Regions from separate parts of the Planococcus dechangensis genome, predicted to be linked through region 2. Evidence: riboswitches for the same ligand, from Rfam matches in the RefSeq annotation. Region 2 holds a riboswitch; each other region holds the start of a gene.
The links. A riboswitch is a leader RNA that binds a small molecule or an ion and turns the genes downstream of it on or off. The one in region 2 is predicted to bind thiamine pyrophosphate.

Region 1: another riboswitch for thiamine pyrophosphate. It lies ahead of tenA (thiaminase II); the one in region 2 lies ahead of ACFO5U_RS04855 (YkoF family thiamine/hydroxymethylpyrimidine-binding protein).
Region 3: another riboswitch for thiamine pyrophosphate. It lies ahead of ACFO5U_RS10070 (lipoate--protein ligase family protein); the one in region 2 lies ahead of ACFO5U_RS04855 (YkoF family thiamine/hydroxymethylpyrimidine-binding protein).

The regions. Positions count from the first base shown of each region.
Region 1 is NZ_JBHSGL010000005.1:1,186,220-1,190,674, reverse strand. It holds gene ACFO5U_RS09150 (AI-2E family transporter) at 1-970, shown strand, start outside; TPP riboswitch at 1,657-1,758, shown strand; gene tenA (thiaminase II) at 1,846-2,535, shown strand; gene thiM (hydroxyethylthiazole kinase) at 2,528-3,289, shown strand; gene thiD (bifunctional hydroxymethylpyrimidine kinase/phosphomethylpyrimidine kinase) at 3,279-4,157, shown strand; gene thiE (thiamine phosphate synthase) at 4,102-4,455, shown strand, end outside.
Region 2 is NZ_JBHSGL010000005.1:358,109-362,563, forward strand. It holds gene citZ (citrate synthase) at 1-396, shown strand, start outside; gene ACFO5U_RS04845 (protein adenylyltransferase SelO) at 559-2,019, shown strand; gene ACFO5U_RS04850 (hypothetical protein) at 2,130-2,330, opposite strand; TPP riboswitch at 2,507-2,611, shown strand; gene ACFO5U_RS04855 (YkoF family thiamine/hydroxymethylpyrimidine-binding protein) at 2,698-3,297, shown strand; gene ACFO5U_RS04860 (ECF transporter S component) at 3,290-3,871, shown strand; gene ACFO5U_RS04865 (ABC transporter ATP-binding protein) at 3,837-4,455, shown strand, end outside.
Region 3 is NZ_JBHSGL010000005.1:1,405,600-1,410,054, reverse strand. It holds gene hmpA (NO-inducible flavohemoprotein) at 1-254, opposite strand, end outside; gene ACFO5U_RS10085 (RrF2 family transcriptional regulator) at 470-904, shown strand; gene ACFO5U_RS10080 (pyridoxamine 5'-phosphate oxidase family protein) at 934-1,356, opposite strand; gene ACFO5U_RS10075 (hypothetical protein) at 1,421-1,651, opposite strand; TPP riboswitch at 1,951-2,057, shown strand; gene ACFO5U_RS10070 (lipoate--protein ligase family protein) at 2,106-2,984, shown strand; gene lipA (lipoyl synthase) at 2,981-3,925, shown strand; gene ACFO5U_RS10060 (DUF4825 domain-containing protein) at 3,969-4,455, shown strand, end outside.

The sequences.
Region 1 (4,455 bases), 830 kb from region 2:
CACACTTATGCCGATCATCATCATTGGCGGGATCTTGTTTTATATTTTCCGGCCATTGGTCAAGCTTTTATCCAGAAAAATGCCGCGGGTCGTCTCGATTCTCATCATTTTTGCAGCTTTCATCGGATTATTGGTCGGTTTTTCATTATGGATTGGCCCGCTGATTTTCCGCCAGATTCAAGCTTTAATAGAGAATTTCCCAACGATTGTTAGGGAAGTTCAGAACCAAGCAAATGCAGCGCTATCCAGTCAATGGTGGAGCTATATTCAGGAACAGGATTTTTTGCCTGACGTGAATCCGGACGTGATAGCTGGGAATTTCAGAAATACACTGACTGGCATCGGTTCTAACATCCTTAGCTTTACAGGTGTGCTGATCAGTGCGCTCACTTCATTGATCGTTGTCCCATTTGTGCTGTTCTTTTTACTGAAAGACGGCGACAGATTGCCAGCTAGCTTCCTCCGCCTGCTGCCGCAAGATTCAAGAGAAGAAGGAGCCAAAATCCTGCACGACATGGACGAGAACCTCAGCGCCTATATCCAAGGCCAAGCGATCGTCAGTTTGTTTGTCGGCGTGTTTTGTTTTATCGCTTATCTGATACTCGGCGTCGACTACGCCATCATCTTGGCACTTGTAGCGACCGTCACGAACGTCATCCCGTTCTTAGGCCCAGTGATCGGGGCAATTCCGGCTGTGGTTGTGGCGTTTTTCCAAGATCCGATTCTTGCCTTGTGGGTGCTGATCGCCATCGTGATCATCCAACAAGTGGAAAGCAATTTGATCTCGCCAAACGTCATGGGAAAGAAGCTCTCGGTTCATCCCGTCACCATCATTTTCCTATTGTATATAGGGGGCAATTTGGCCGGACTCGTCGGCATGATCCTGGTCATCCCAACATACGCAGTAGGCAAAGCCATCGTTCAAAACCTATACCGCCTAGTGCGCCTGCGTTATCCCGCGATGCGGTGAACAACGAAACAAAAGCCCTGTCAAAAGCAGGGCTTTTTTTGTGGCCATAATTAACACCCACACAACTTCTATAGGGAAGTGATTCCCCAATCAGTAGACGAAATCTACAAAGAAAGCACAGCTTTAACTATCTAGCATCAAAGAAAAAGAAAAGCCGCCTAGCGTAAACGGGTGAGCCGATGCCATAAGACAGGCGTATTTTCTGGCTTATGGCAAGAGGCCATCCCAAAGCCAGGCGGCGATACACTATGTGACACCATAAAAATCAGCAACACATATACACATGCAAGTTCTAACTCACTGCCTCCTGATCCTATTCTAGGGAAGCGATTCCCCAACCGGTGGACGAAACCTTTAAAGAAAGCTCGACCTTAACTGGCTAGTCTCAAAGAAAACGAAAAGCCGACTAGCGATAAGGGTGAGCCGAAGCAATGAGACAAGTGGTTTTCTTGGCTCATTGCGAAAGGCCATCCCAAAGCCAGGCGGCGACACTAAATATGACGTCAGTAAAACCAGCGACACATGTACACATACATCTTCTAACACATTGCATTCTAATCCTAGTCCAGAGAAGCGATTCCCCAACCAGTGCAAGAAAACTATAGAAGCATTACGTCCATCAAATTCACAAAGTTTTGAATTCGTCCGCCAGCTATGATATAGTAATCCCGACAACAACTAAATATCGCTACCACTAGGGGAGCCATTACTGGCTGAGACGAGCATCGCTCGGACCCTTTGAACCTGATCTGGATTATACCAGCGTAGGGAAGTGGGCGAGTCGTGAGCTTTCTCAAATTTCCAGCTGACCTCTACCGCCGCTTCCCTACCTAGGGAAGCGGTGTTTTATTTTGCCCCAAAAAGGAGAGAGCGACATGACATTTTGTGAAGAACTACGCTTGGAATGTGCAGATTTATGGAACGCAAGCTTTGAACACCCTTTCGTCAAAGGCATTGCCAAAGGGGACTTGCCGCTCGACGTTTTCAAATTTTACGTCATGCAAGACGCTTATTACCTGACCCATTTCGCCAAAGTGCAGGCGCTCGGCGCAGTCAAGGCGACAGACCTCGCCACGACCCAATCATTCGCGCACCACGCCGAACAAACCTGTGCTGCGGAGATGGCGCTTCACGAATCATTCATGGAATTGCTCGGCGTCACCGACGAAGACTGGGCAGTATTCGAACCATCTCCTCACGCTTATGCGTACGTCTCCCATATGTACCGCTCCGCTGAAGGCGATCTGGCTGACGTGCTCGCGGCGATACTGCCATGCTACTGGCTGTATTATGAAATCGGCGAACGCTTGAAAGACGCCACACCGGAAGAGCCGATTTTCCAGCGTTGGATCGGCACTTACGGCTCGGAATGGTTCGGCGAACTCGTGAATGAACAAATCGAGCGCATGAACCAATTGGCTGAAGGCTTGCCCGAAGCGCGCCGCAAAGAATTGAAGACGCGCTTTATGAGAAGCAGCTATTACGAATGGCAGTTCTGGCAACAAGCGTGGACGATGGAAAGCTGGGAGCTGCCATCAAGAGAGGAGAGTGTGCGCCATGCTTAGGGAATTACGCATCCAAAAACCGTTGATCCACTGCATCACCAATCACGTCGTCTCCAACTTTCAGGCAAACGGGCTGCTCGCATTCGGCGTGTCTCCCGTGATGGGCGACGAGGAACTGGAAGTCGCAGAACTGACCGGTCACGCGGATGCCTTGTCACTCAATATCGGCACGATCACGGAGCGCTCCTTGAAAAGCATGCTCATCGCTGGAAATGCCGCCATGGAAAAAGGTATTCCGATCGTTTTGGACCCGGTCGGCGCGGGCGCGACCAGCTACCGATTGGAAGCGGTGAAACATTTACTCGAACAATTGGACATTACTCTTTTACGTTGCAACGCTGGCGAACTGGCGGCCATAGCAGGAGCGGACTGGCAAGCGCGAGGCGTCGATGCTGGCGAGGGCGAAGGGGATATTGCAGAACTCGCTAAACATGTGGCGTTTACGTACAACACGCTCGTCGCCGTGACCGGAAGAGTCGATATCGTGACAGACGGCGAAAGGATGGAATGGATCACCGCTGGGCATTCCTTGATGGCGTCGGTCACCGGCATGGGTTGTCTGCTGAGTGCAGTGCTCGCGGCCTTTCTGACCGACCGTGAAGAACAGCCGGTGGAAGCTGTCGCCAAAGGCTTGCAGTATTACGGAAATGCAGGTGAACGCGCTGCGAAAATAGCCCTATCGCCTGGCACTTTTCAGATGACGTTTTTGGATGAACTGTCAAAACAACAGGAGGCGGCTTTACATGAACGCTAAACCACAAGTATTGACCATCGCCGGATCGGATTCTGGCGGCGGTGCCGGCATTCAGGCAGATTTGAAAACCTTCCAAGAGCTCGGTACATTCGGTTGTTCGGTCTTGACGGCGGTCACAGCGCAAAACACGACCGGCGTTCACGGCATTTACCCGATGGACCAGCAGGCAGTCAAACAACAAATCGATGCCATCGGAACTGATTTCGATATTCGTGCCGTAAAAACCGGCATGCTATTCGACGCAAATCTCATAGAAGAAGTGACACAAGGAATCAAGCGCTATCATTGGGGAAATCTCGTCATCGATCCCGTCATGATCGCCAAAGGCGGCGCTTCCTTGCTCCAACAAGAAGCGGTCGAGGCCATCAAACATTCGCTCATCCCGCTAGCCGCACTCATCACACCGAACATTCCGGAAGCGGAAGTCTTGAGCGGCATCCAAATCATAGACACGGAGTCACGCAAGCAGGCGGCCGAAGCGATTTTACAGCTCGGCGCGGGAGCGGTCATCATTAAAGGCGGCCATAGCACCGACCCTGACGTTGCAGAAGACTTTTATTTGGACCAAGACGGCATGATGCTGTTCCTGCGCTCGGAACGGCTGGCGACAAAAGAGACTCACGGCACAGGCTGTACGTTTTCCGCCGCACTGACTGCGGAACTCGGAAAAGGCCGGACGATGGAAGAGGCGCTATTTACCGCCAAGGAATTTATCCAAGCGGCGCTCGCCCATCCGCTCGGGATCGGCAGCGGCCACGGCCCGACCCATCATGCCGCTTATCGTGAATCTAAGGAAAAGGAGGTAGTTCACCTTGTTCGACAATCCAGCGATTTATTTTCTAATGGGTACGCCCAACGCCGGTACTAAAGATCCACTCGCGTTGCTTGAACAAGCACTCGAAGGCGGCATCACGCATTTTCAGCTGCGTGAAAAAGGCGAAGGCGCTTTATCCGGCTCAGCACTCGAAGATTTCGCGGCAGCGTGCAAAAAATTATGCAAAGCTTATGACGTGCCGTTTTTCGTCAACGATGATGTAGATCTCGCGTGCACCGTCGAGGCAGACGGCATTCATATCGGCCAGGAAGACATGGACTGCGGCGCGGTGAGAAAACGCATCGGCTATTCGATGGCACTCGGCGTGTCGGTTCATTCCGTCAAGGAAGCG
Region 2 (4,455 bases):
TACATCACGGAAAAGCTGGCCAACAAAGAAAAAATCATGGGCTTCGGCCACCGCGTCTACCGCAAGGGCGACCCGCGAGCCAAGCATTTGCGCGAAATGTCGCAAAAGCTGACCGAACTGCGCGGCGAACCGAAATGGTACGAGATGTCCATCAAGATCGACGAGCTCGTCACGGGTGCCAAACCGCTTCCGCCGAACGTCGATTTCTACTCGGCATCGGTCTACCATTCCTTGAACATCGAGCATGACCTGTTCACGCCGATCTTCGCGGTATCGCGTGCGTCAGGCTGGCTCGCGCATATTTTGGAGCAATATTCCGACAACCGCCTGATCCGCCCACGTGCCGAGTATATCGGGCCGGGCATGCAAACTTATGTACCAGTAGAACAGCGCTAACTCCACCTGATATCGCTTGAGCCGAAACCCGTCATAGGGGATCCGGCTCAAGTTTTTTATTTCCAGCTTATTAATCCCCTTTCCTTGTTTCCCGGTTTTTCAACGCGGTATAATGACACCAAAGGACAAAGCTCCAACCAGCTTACGACAGGAGGCGCTCTCATGAAGACGCAAAGCTCGAACAGCGGATGGAATCTGCGCAACACCTATGCACAACTTCCGAAAACATTATATGCACCAATGCAAGCCAACCCCGTCGCATCTCCTCAACTGCTTATGTTAAACGAGGAGCTTGCCGTCTCACTTGGGTTTGACACGGACAAACTCCGGACATCAGAGGCGCTGCAGATTTTTGCGGGCAACCAATTTCCCGATGGAAGCCTCCCTCTTGCACAAGCCTATGCCGGACATCAATTCGGCCAATTCACGATGCTTGGCGACGGTCGGGCTATTTTAATCGGAGAACAGCAAACACCGACTGGCGAATTATTCGATATCCAGTTAAAAGGCGCAGGCCTCACTCCGTTTTCACGCGGCGGTGACGGACGGGCGGCAGTAGGCCCGATGCTGCGGGAATATATTATCAGTGAAGGCATGCACGCACTCGGAATTCCCACCAGCCGCAGCCTGGCTGTGGTGTTGACAGGCGAAAAGATCCAGCGGCACTCGGCAGAGCCCGGCGCCATTTTAACGCGCGTTGCATCAAGCCATATTCGGGTCGGCACTTTTCAATACACCGCAAAATACCGATCGGTAGACGATTTACGCGCACTTGCGGATTACACGATCCAACGGCATTTCCCCGATATTCAGGACAATGATTATATCGAGTTATTCCGCCGCGCCGCGAAAAAACAAGCGGCACTTATCGCTAAATGGCAACTCAGCGGATTTGTCCATGGCGTCATGAACACCGACAATATGGCCATCAGCGGCGAAACGATCGATTATGGCCCTTGTGCATTTTTAGATCATTACGATGCACAGGCGGTATTTAGTTCCATTGATGCAGGCGGCCGCTATGCCTACCGCAACCAGCCATTGATTGGCGGATGGAACTTAGCGCGCTTTGCAGAATCCCTATTTCCTTTGCTCGATGATATGCCAGAACAGCAGGCACTTTCTGTTATGCAACAGTCTTTAGAAGAATATGTTATTCAGCAAAAAGACTATTTCGAAAAAGGCATGCGTGAGAAGCTTGGCTTATTCACGGAACAACCGGAAGATGCAAAGTTGATCAATGAATTGCTCGATCTGATGCAAAGTACACACGCAGACTACACCAATACGTTCCGTGCACTCACATTCGACGAAGTGACAGAACCGAATTTAACGGGGGCAGCATTCGACAACTGGCGCGAGAAATGGACGGCCCGTCAACAGCAGGAAGGCCGTTCGGCAAATGACAGCCTGGATTTGATGAAGAGCCGAAACCCGGCAGTCATTCCAAGGAACCATCGGGTTGAAGCTGCGATTGCCGCAGCTGAACAAGGGGATTACAGCGTCACTGAAAAATTATTGTCAATACTTAAGAACCCTTATGCCCATTCAGCTGAACAACAAGATTTCGCGGCACCTCCGCCCCCTTCAACACCGCCTTACCGCACATTTTGCGGCACATAAAAAGCTCTGCGGGAAAACTCGCAGAGCTTTTTTCTTCACATCGTTATTCACTTTAATATCTATTCATTTTTATTCATGAATAAAATTATTCAATTGAATAATTATTCAAATCACAACTCTGTAACGCTTACCATTTTCACTTCGCTCATTCTGAATTGGAAAAAGGTGTTTTTTTCGCCAGTGAATTCCAACATGCTGTCAGAGTCCAGTCCACTAGCTGCTTCTTTCGGGCTTCCGGCTTCGACAACGATTGCTGCTTCTACTCCGCTCCCTAAATGATAAACGACGCGGTACTTTTTAGTTTGTGCCATGATTGGTTTCCTCCTAAAAATAAGTGACTCTTCTTCTTTACCCGCTCCCGCAGTGAATATGCTTATTAGGCGACAAGTTCACTGGATTGCCAAAAAATCAAAAAGCCTTTACTTCATGGAGCCATTGCTCTAGACTAGAGCCATCGGGTCAACCCGACACTAAAAAAGCATAGCGTTTTCTGCACTAGGGGTGCATATTTTGCTGAGATGAGAGCTTTTGCTCCGATCCCTTATGACTCGAACAGGTTAGGACCTGCGTGAGGAAGTGTAGTGACTTTCCAAAACAAAACCTTTTAATGATTTGGGACAGTGGCTGCATCTTCACGGATGCGGCTTTTTTTGTGCACATTTTTAGGAGGAATTTTTTATGGAACCCATTTTTTGCGGCACGAGCCCCATTGTCGGCTTTCGTTTTTCGATGCATCCGATGAGCGACAACTTTATCCGAATTCTTAAAACTGCCTTGGCCGAGACGGATACATCGAATGTCTGGATGCAAACGGATGATGTGTCGACTGTCATACGCGGCAAACAGCATCATGTTTTCAATGTCGCCAAGGCACTGGTGCTGCATGCAGCGAAAACAAAAGAGCATATTGCGCTATCCGGTACATTTTCAATCGGCTGTCCAGGAGATTCGGCTGGAGACAATTATTTAGAAGTCGAAGACGAACTGGCAAATACCGATCCTGCTTCTCAATATGTATCGTCTCAATTTGCGCTTTATCCAATGAATAACCCGGACTATATGGCGGTCATCTATCGGGAAGTTGAACGCGCAAAAGCACACGGGGTCTGGAACGATTCGATGCATTACGCAAGCGGCATCCACGGCGACATTCATGAGGTATTCAAGTTCTATGAAGAAAGTTTCACCCAAGCCCGCACCGACGAACACCCTCACCTCGTCATGACGGTCTCGATGAGCATCAACAGCCCTTCGCATATAGGTGGCCAGCATGCTTAAATCATGGAAATTAAAGGAAATCGTCCTCATGTCCTTGTTCGGTGTCGTCTTCGGCATTATTTATTTGGTGTTTCTCCACATTGGCAATATTTGGGCCGGCGTCATCGGCCCGCTCGCTTATGAATGGATGTTTGGCATCTGGTTTATCGTTTCGATCATCTGCATGTACATCATCCGCAAACCCGGAGCTGCCCTCTTGCCGGAAACTTTGGCTGCGACCATTGAAGTGATGCTTGGCAACGCGGTCGGCCCGCGCCTCATTTTATCCGGCATTATCCAAGGCCTGGGCGCGGAAGCCGCCTTCGCACTGACGCGCTACCGTCATTTCCATATCGGGGTTTTGATGCTTGCTGGCGCTTTAGCTGGTGTGTTCAGTTTTGTCTATGGCTATTTTCTATCCGGCTATGCGGCGCTTGATCCATCGTTTGTCGCGCTAATGTTCACATTGCGAGTGATGAGCGGCGCTATCATTGCGGGAATCGGCGGGAAATACATCGCGGATGGCTTGCTTGCAACCGGCTCGCTGAGGGGTTATGCAATTGCCCGGACGGAAAAGAGCGATGCCGGTGCGTAGCCAAGCTTTTGCACTGGAAGATTACAGCTTCTGCTATCCAGATACTCAACAGGCGACTTTAAACCATTTAACATTATCCATCGAACAAGGCCAGCGTGTCGTCATCACAGGACCGAGCGGATGCGGAAAATCGTCCTTGCTTTATTTATTGAACCGATTGTACCCAGCAAATTGCGACGGCATCGTGTCGGGCTCACTCGATATATACGGCAAACAGTCCGATCGTTATGAAGCGGGGGAAATCAACAAAACGATCGCCACCGTTTTTCAGGATCCGGACGCCCAGTTTTGCATGCCGACAGTGGAAGAAGAACTGGCCTTCACTTTGGAAAATCTTCATACACCGCGTGAAGACATGCAATATCGCATTGATGCCATCTTATCGAAGACAGGGTTAGTGGAATATCGAAAACGTATCATCCAAACTTTATCAGGCGGATGGAAGCAACGTGTTGCGACAGCCTGTGCATTGATTATGGAACCGAAATGTTTGCTTTTGGATGAACCGCTCACTCATTTGGACCCTGTCACTGCAATGGAATTCGTGTCATGGCTCGATGCTTTACAGGCCGAGCATCAGCTCA
Region 3 (4,455 bases), 1.0 Mb from region 2:
TGCTTATGGGCGATTTGTTCAACGACCGGGAGAATCGCTTCCAAATTATCGATATGAACGGCAGCCGCATAAACAGTATTGGCAAGTGCAGCTTGCTGGCGTCCTTGTTTTTGATTTGCTTGGTTGAAGATATTTAAAAGTTCAGGATGTGCTTCGAACATATTGCTGTAAAAGACAGTCGTGATGGTTTTTCCGTGTTCAGCTAATACAGGGGCGGTGGATTTGACGATTGTTCTTGTTTGTTCGGATAACATAGTCAATCTCTCCTTTTGTTTTCTATAGTTTCACTATACTCCTGAGAACGGTTTAAAGATATATTTAAAATACATCTTTAAAATTTGGACACATTTATTTTCACAGAAAAGTCACACATGGAATTTCTCCCTGAAAAGCTTGAAATGTGTAGAGGCGTTTACTTTTCAGAAATTAAGGCGGCGAGTATAATGGATGTTCAGGGAAGGTGAGAACGATGAGATTAACGATGTATACGGATTACTCATTGCGTGTGCTCATTTACTTGGGCACAAAAGATAATGGTAAACTGACAACCATCCAGGAAATATCCGATGCCTATCATATATCCAAAAATCATTTGATGAAAGTGACGTTCGAACTTGGAAAAGCTGGTTTTATCGAAACCGTACGGGGACGCGGAGGCGGCATTCGCTTAGCGGATCGCCCTGAGAATATCAATGTCGGGGCTGTTGTACGCCAAATGGAAGAAGATTTCCATTTGGTGGAATGCTTCAACCCGGAAGGCAATACATGCCCGATTTCTCCGATTTGTGGATTGCGCGGAGTATTGGGCAAAGCATTGAATGCATACTTAGCCGTTTTGGACGAATACACTTTGCAGGATCTTCTATTTAATAAAGAAGGGTTGCGTGACCTTTTGCGCACGTAAAAAAGCCTCCGATACCGGAGGCTTTTCGTTTACAGTTCAATTGTTTGGGGATCTTTTCCTTTGCGGTTCATCAAACGGACGCGTGCTGGCGTAATAGCTAGAATGATTAGGTTTGGATCATCCGGGCCTTCAAACCATCCGCGGAGATGTTCATTCCATACTTTATCGATCATTTCCCGGTCATCGCGCAGTGACATTTGCCCTTCGATTTCTAAGAAACTGTCGCCAACGCCTTCGCCTTCATAGCCAAGCAGGATGTGGGCGTTCGGATTTTTCTCTAGTTCCTCCACTTTTTGTGTTTGTTTGCTTGTAGCTGTATACAAAGTGAATTCATCGTTGAAAAAAGTCATATAACGTGAATGTGGTTTATTGTCTTTGATGGTTGCCAATGTGCCGATCATGCTGTCCTCGAGTATTTGGAGTGCAGCTTTTTTCAGTTCTTGTTGTGCCATTGCAATCTCTCCTTTGCTTTTGGTGGTTACATAATAAATCGCGGAGTTTGATTCCGCGGTGAAATTAATCTGGATATTTTTCGTCGCTTGATGAACTATCTTTCGTATCCCGAGGCTTTTTCTCATCTTGCATATCCTGTTTCAAGTCTTCCAATGGGATAGCGTCGACGTTCATTTCCTCTTCGTGCATTTCATTCAATGTTTTTTTGTCTGTTTTGATACCTTCCGGGTTGTCCATTGCTGCCCCATCGCGGGTTTTTCGGTCTTTTTCGTTAAAATGGTTTTTTTCTGCCATAATTAGCACCTCTCCTTTAACGTTCTTGTCTATCTATTCCTTAATCGCGATGCTTTAAAACATTGAGGTCTGCTCGGAAAAACGAATGAGCATACGAAAAGCGAACGGTTCAATAAGGCAAGCGAGCGAAAAGTATATGGACTTTATTTCTGTAGGTAAGTGCTGTCTTGACTTCTTTGCTATTCAAAAAATTATTTAACTGAGGGCACTTGTGAAAAATGTGATGAAAGTGAAAAAATACTATTTTGTATATTGAGATTTCTTGGAAGGAATGATAAGCTCGTAGAGAATAATACATAGCTGACCACTGGGGGAGCCGGAATTGACTGGCTGAGACGAGCGAATGCTTGGACTCCTTGAACCTGATCTGGACCATGCCAGCGTAGGGAAGTGGTGCGTATGCTTCCTATTGTCTGCATACACCGCTTTCCCCATGGGATTGCGGTGTTTTTTTATGGATTCGGGAGTATGCATAAGCGGAGAGGAGACGAGACGCTTGGAAGAAACATGGAGCTATATCGAATCAGGACCGTGCTCGCCAGCTTACAATATGGCGATGGATGAAGCAATTATGAATTGGCAGCGTAGAACCGGCATGCCGCCCGTCCTGCGATTTTACAGTTGGGCACCGGCAGGGATTTCAGTCGGCTTTTTCCAGAAACTGAACGGCAGCATCGATCTTGAAGCAGCAGCAAAATTAGGCATTCCTTTAGTTAGGAGACAGACTGGTGGAAAAGCCGTCCTGCATGATCACGAGCTGACGTACAGCGTAGTGATTCCGGAACAGCATCCATCCATGCCGAAATCAGTGAAAGAAGCGTATTTGGTTATTTCACGAGGATTGCTTGAAGGCTACAGGAACTTAGGGATTCAAGCAGAACTCGCGGCAGAGACGAAACGCCAAAAAGAATCTTCAGCGGTGTGCTTTGAAGAGCCTTCTTGGCACGAACTGACGGTGGCGGGGAAAAAAGCGGCAGGCAGCGCCCAGACAAGAAAGCAAGGCATCATTTTGCAGCATGGATCAATTCCGCTGTCGCTTGATGAAGCGAATTTGTTCGAACTGTTTGTTTATCCGAATAGCGCGGTAAAGGAAAGGGCGCGCAACGCGTTCCGAAGTCGCGCAGTGGCGATCAACGATTTGATGGAAGAGCCGGCAGACTTCAACAAAGTGCAGGCGGCGTTTAAGAGCGGGTTCGAAACAGGACTGAATATCAGGTTGGAAAAGTTTGAGCCGCCGCCGGAGCTGCTTGAAGAGGTGTGCATGCTTGAAATGAAGTACGCGAGTGAGGAATGGAACTTTAGGCGAGAAGAGAAAGGGGAGCTTATGCGATGACGAAAACAAAGCAGCGTGAACGGAAACCCGAATGGTTGAAAGTGAAATTGAACACGAACGAAACTTATAATGACTTGAAGAAATTGATGCGCGAAAAGAATTTGAATACGGTCTGTGAAGAAGCTAAATGCCCGAACATCCACGAATGTTGGAGCGAGCGGCGTACAGCCACTTTCATGATCCTTGGCGACACATGTACGCGGGCTTGCCGTTTCTGTGCGGTCAAAACCGGCCTGCCGAATGAATTGGACCTCGGCGAACCAGAACGTGTAGCAGAGTCTACGGAAATCATGAACTTGAAGCATGTCGTCGTTACAGCGGTGGCACGTGATGACTTGAAAGATGGAGGGGCAGCGGTATTTGCTGAAACAGTGCGTGCCATCCACCGGAAAATGCCGGAAACAACCGTCGAAATTTTGCCGTCCGATATGAAAGGCGATTACGAGAGCCTGCATATGCTGATGAGCAGTGAACCGGATATTTTCAACCATAATATCGAAACGGTTCGCCGCCTGACGAAGCGAGTCCGTGCAAGAGCCACTTATGACCGTTCGCTGGAATTATTGCTGCGCGTCAAAGAAATTGCGCCTCACGTGCCAACAAAATCGAGCATCATGGTAGGGCTTGGCGAAACGAAAGAAGAGATTATTGAAGCAATGGACGATCTTCTGGCGCACAAAGTCGACATCATGACTATTGGCCAGTATTTGCAGCCGACGCTCAAGCATTTGGATGTCGAACGCTATTACCACCCGGATGAATTTGCCGAATTGAAAGAAATCGCACTCGCGAAAGGCTTCAAGCATTGTGAAGCCGGCCCGATGGTGCGTTCGTCGTATCATGCAGATGAGCAAGTGAACGAAACCTCCGTTCAGCGCCGCATCAAATACATGAAAGGCGTTGAATCAACAGGGGCAAAAATTGACCGGATCGAATTCTAACAAGAAGGTGCATGGAAATTTCTTTTGGGAGAAGGTGGTGAGCATGTTGGAGAAGAAGGCTGTAGCAGCACTGCTATTACCCTTTCTGCTGCTCTTTTTCAGCGCATGCACTCCAGTGTCTGAGGCAGATGAACCGGATCTCTTCCGATATGAAGGGGCATCGGTAGGAAATAACAGCGCTATCGTCAATACCGTTATCCATCTGCCGGGGACAGAACACTTTACAGGAATTAAACTTGAAACGAAACAACAGCCTTATGGAATTATCCTAGCTTATGATTGGTCTGAGTCTTCCTTATCGCACAAAGAAACCGCTGTCTACAATGCTACGTATTTGTTTACGCTTATCGACAATGTGGACTGGATTCAATTTGACTTTGACACTGGGTCAGACATGAAGCAGTACCGATTGACGAGAGAGCAATTAGAAGAATGGTACGGAGTAGAATTAGCCGGAATTAATGAGGAAGACGGACTGAAAGAACTCTTGAAATCGTCTTTTGAGAAAGAAAAAAAGCTTGATGAACTGT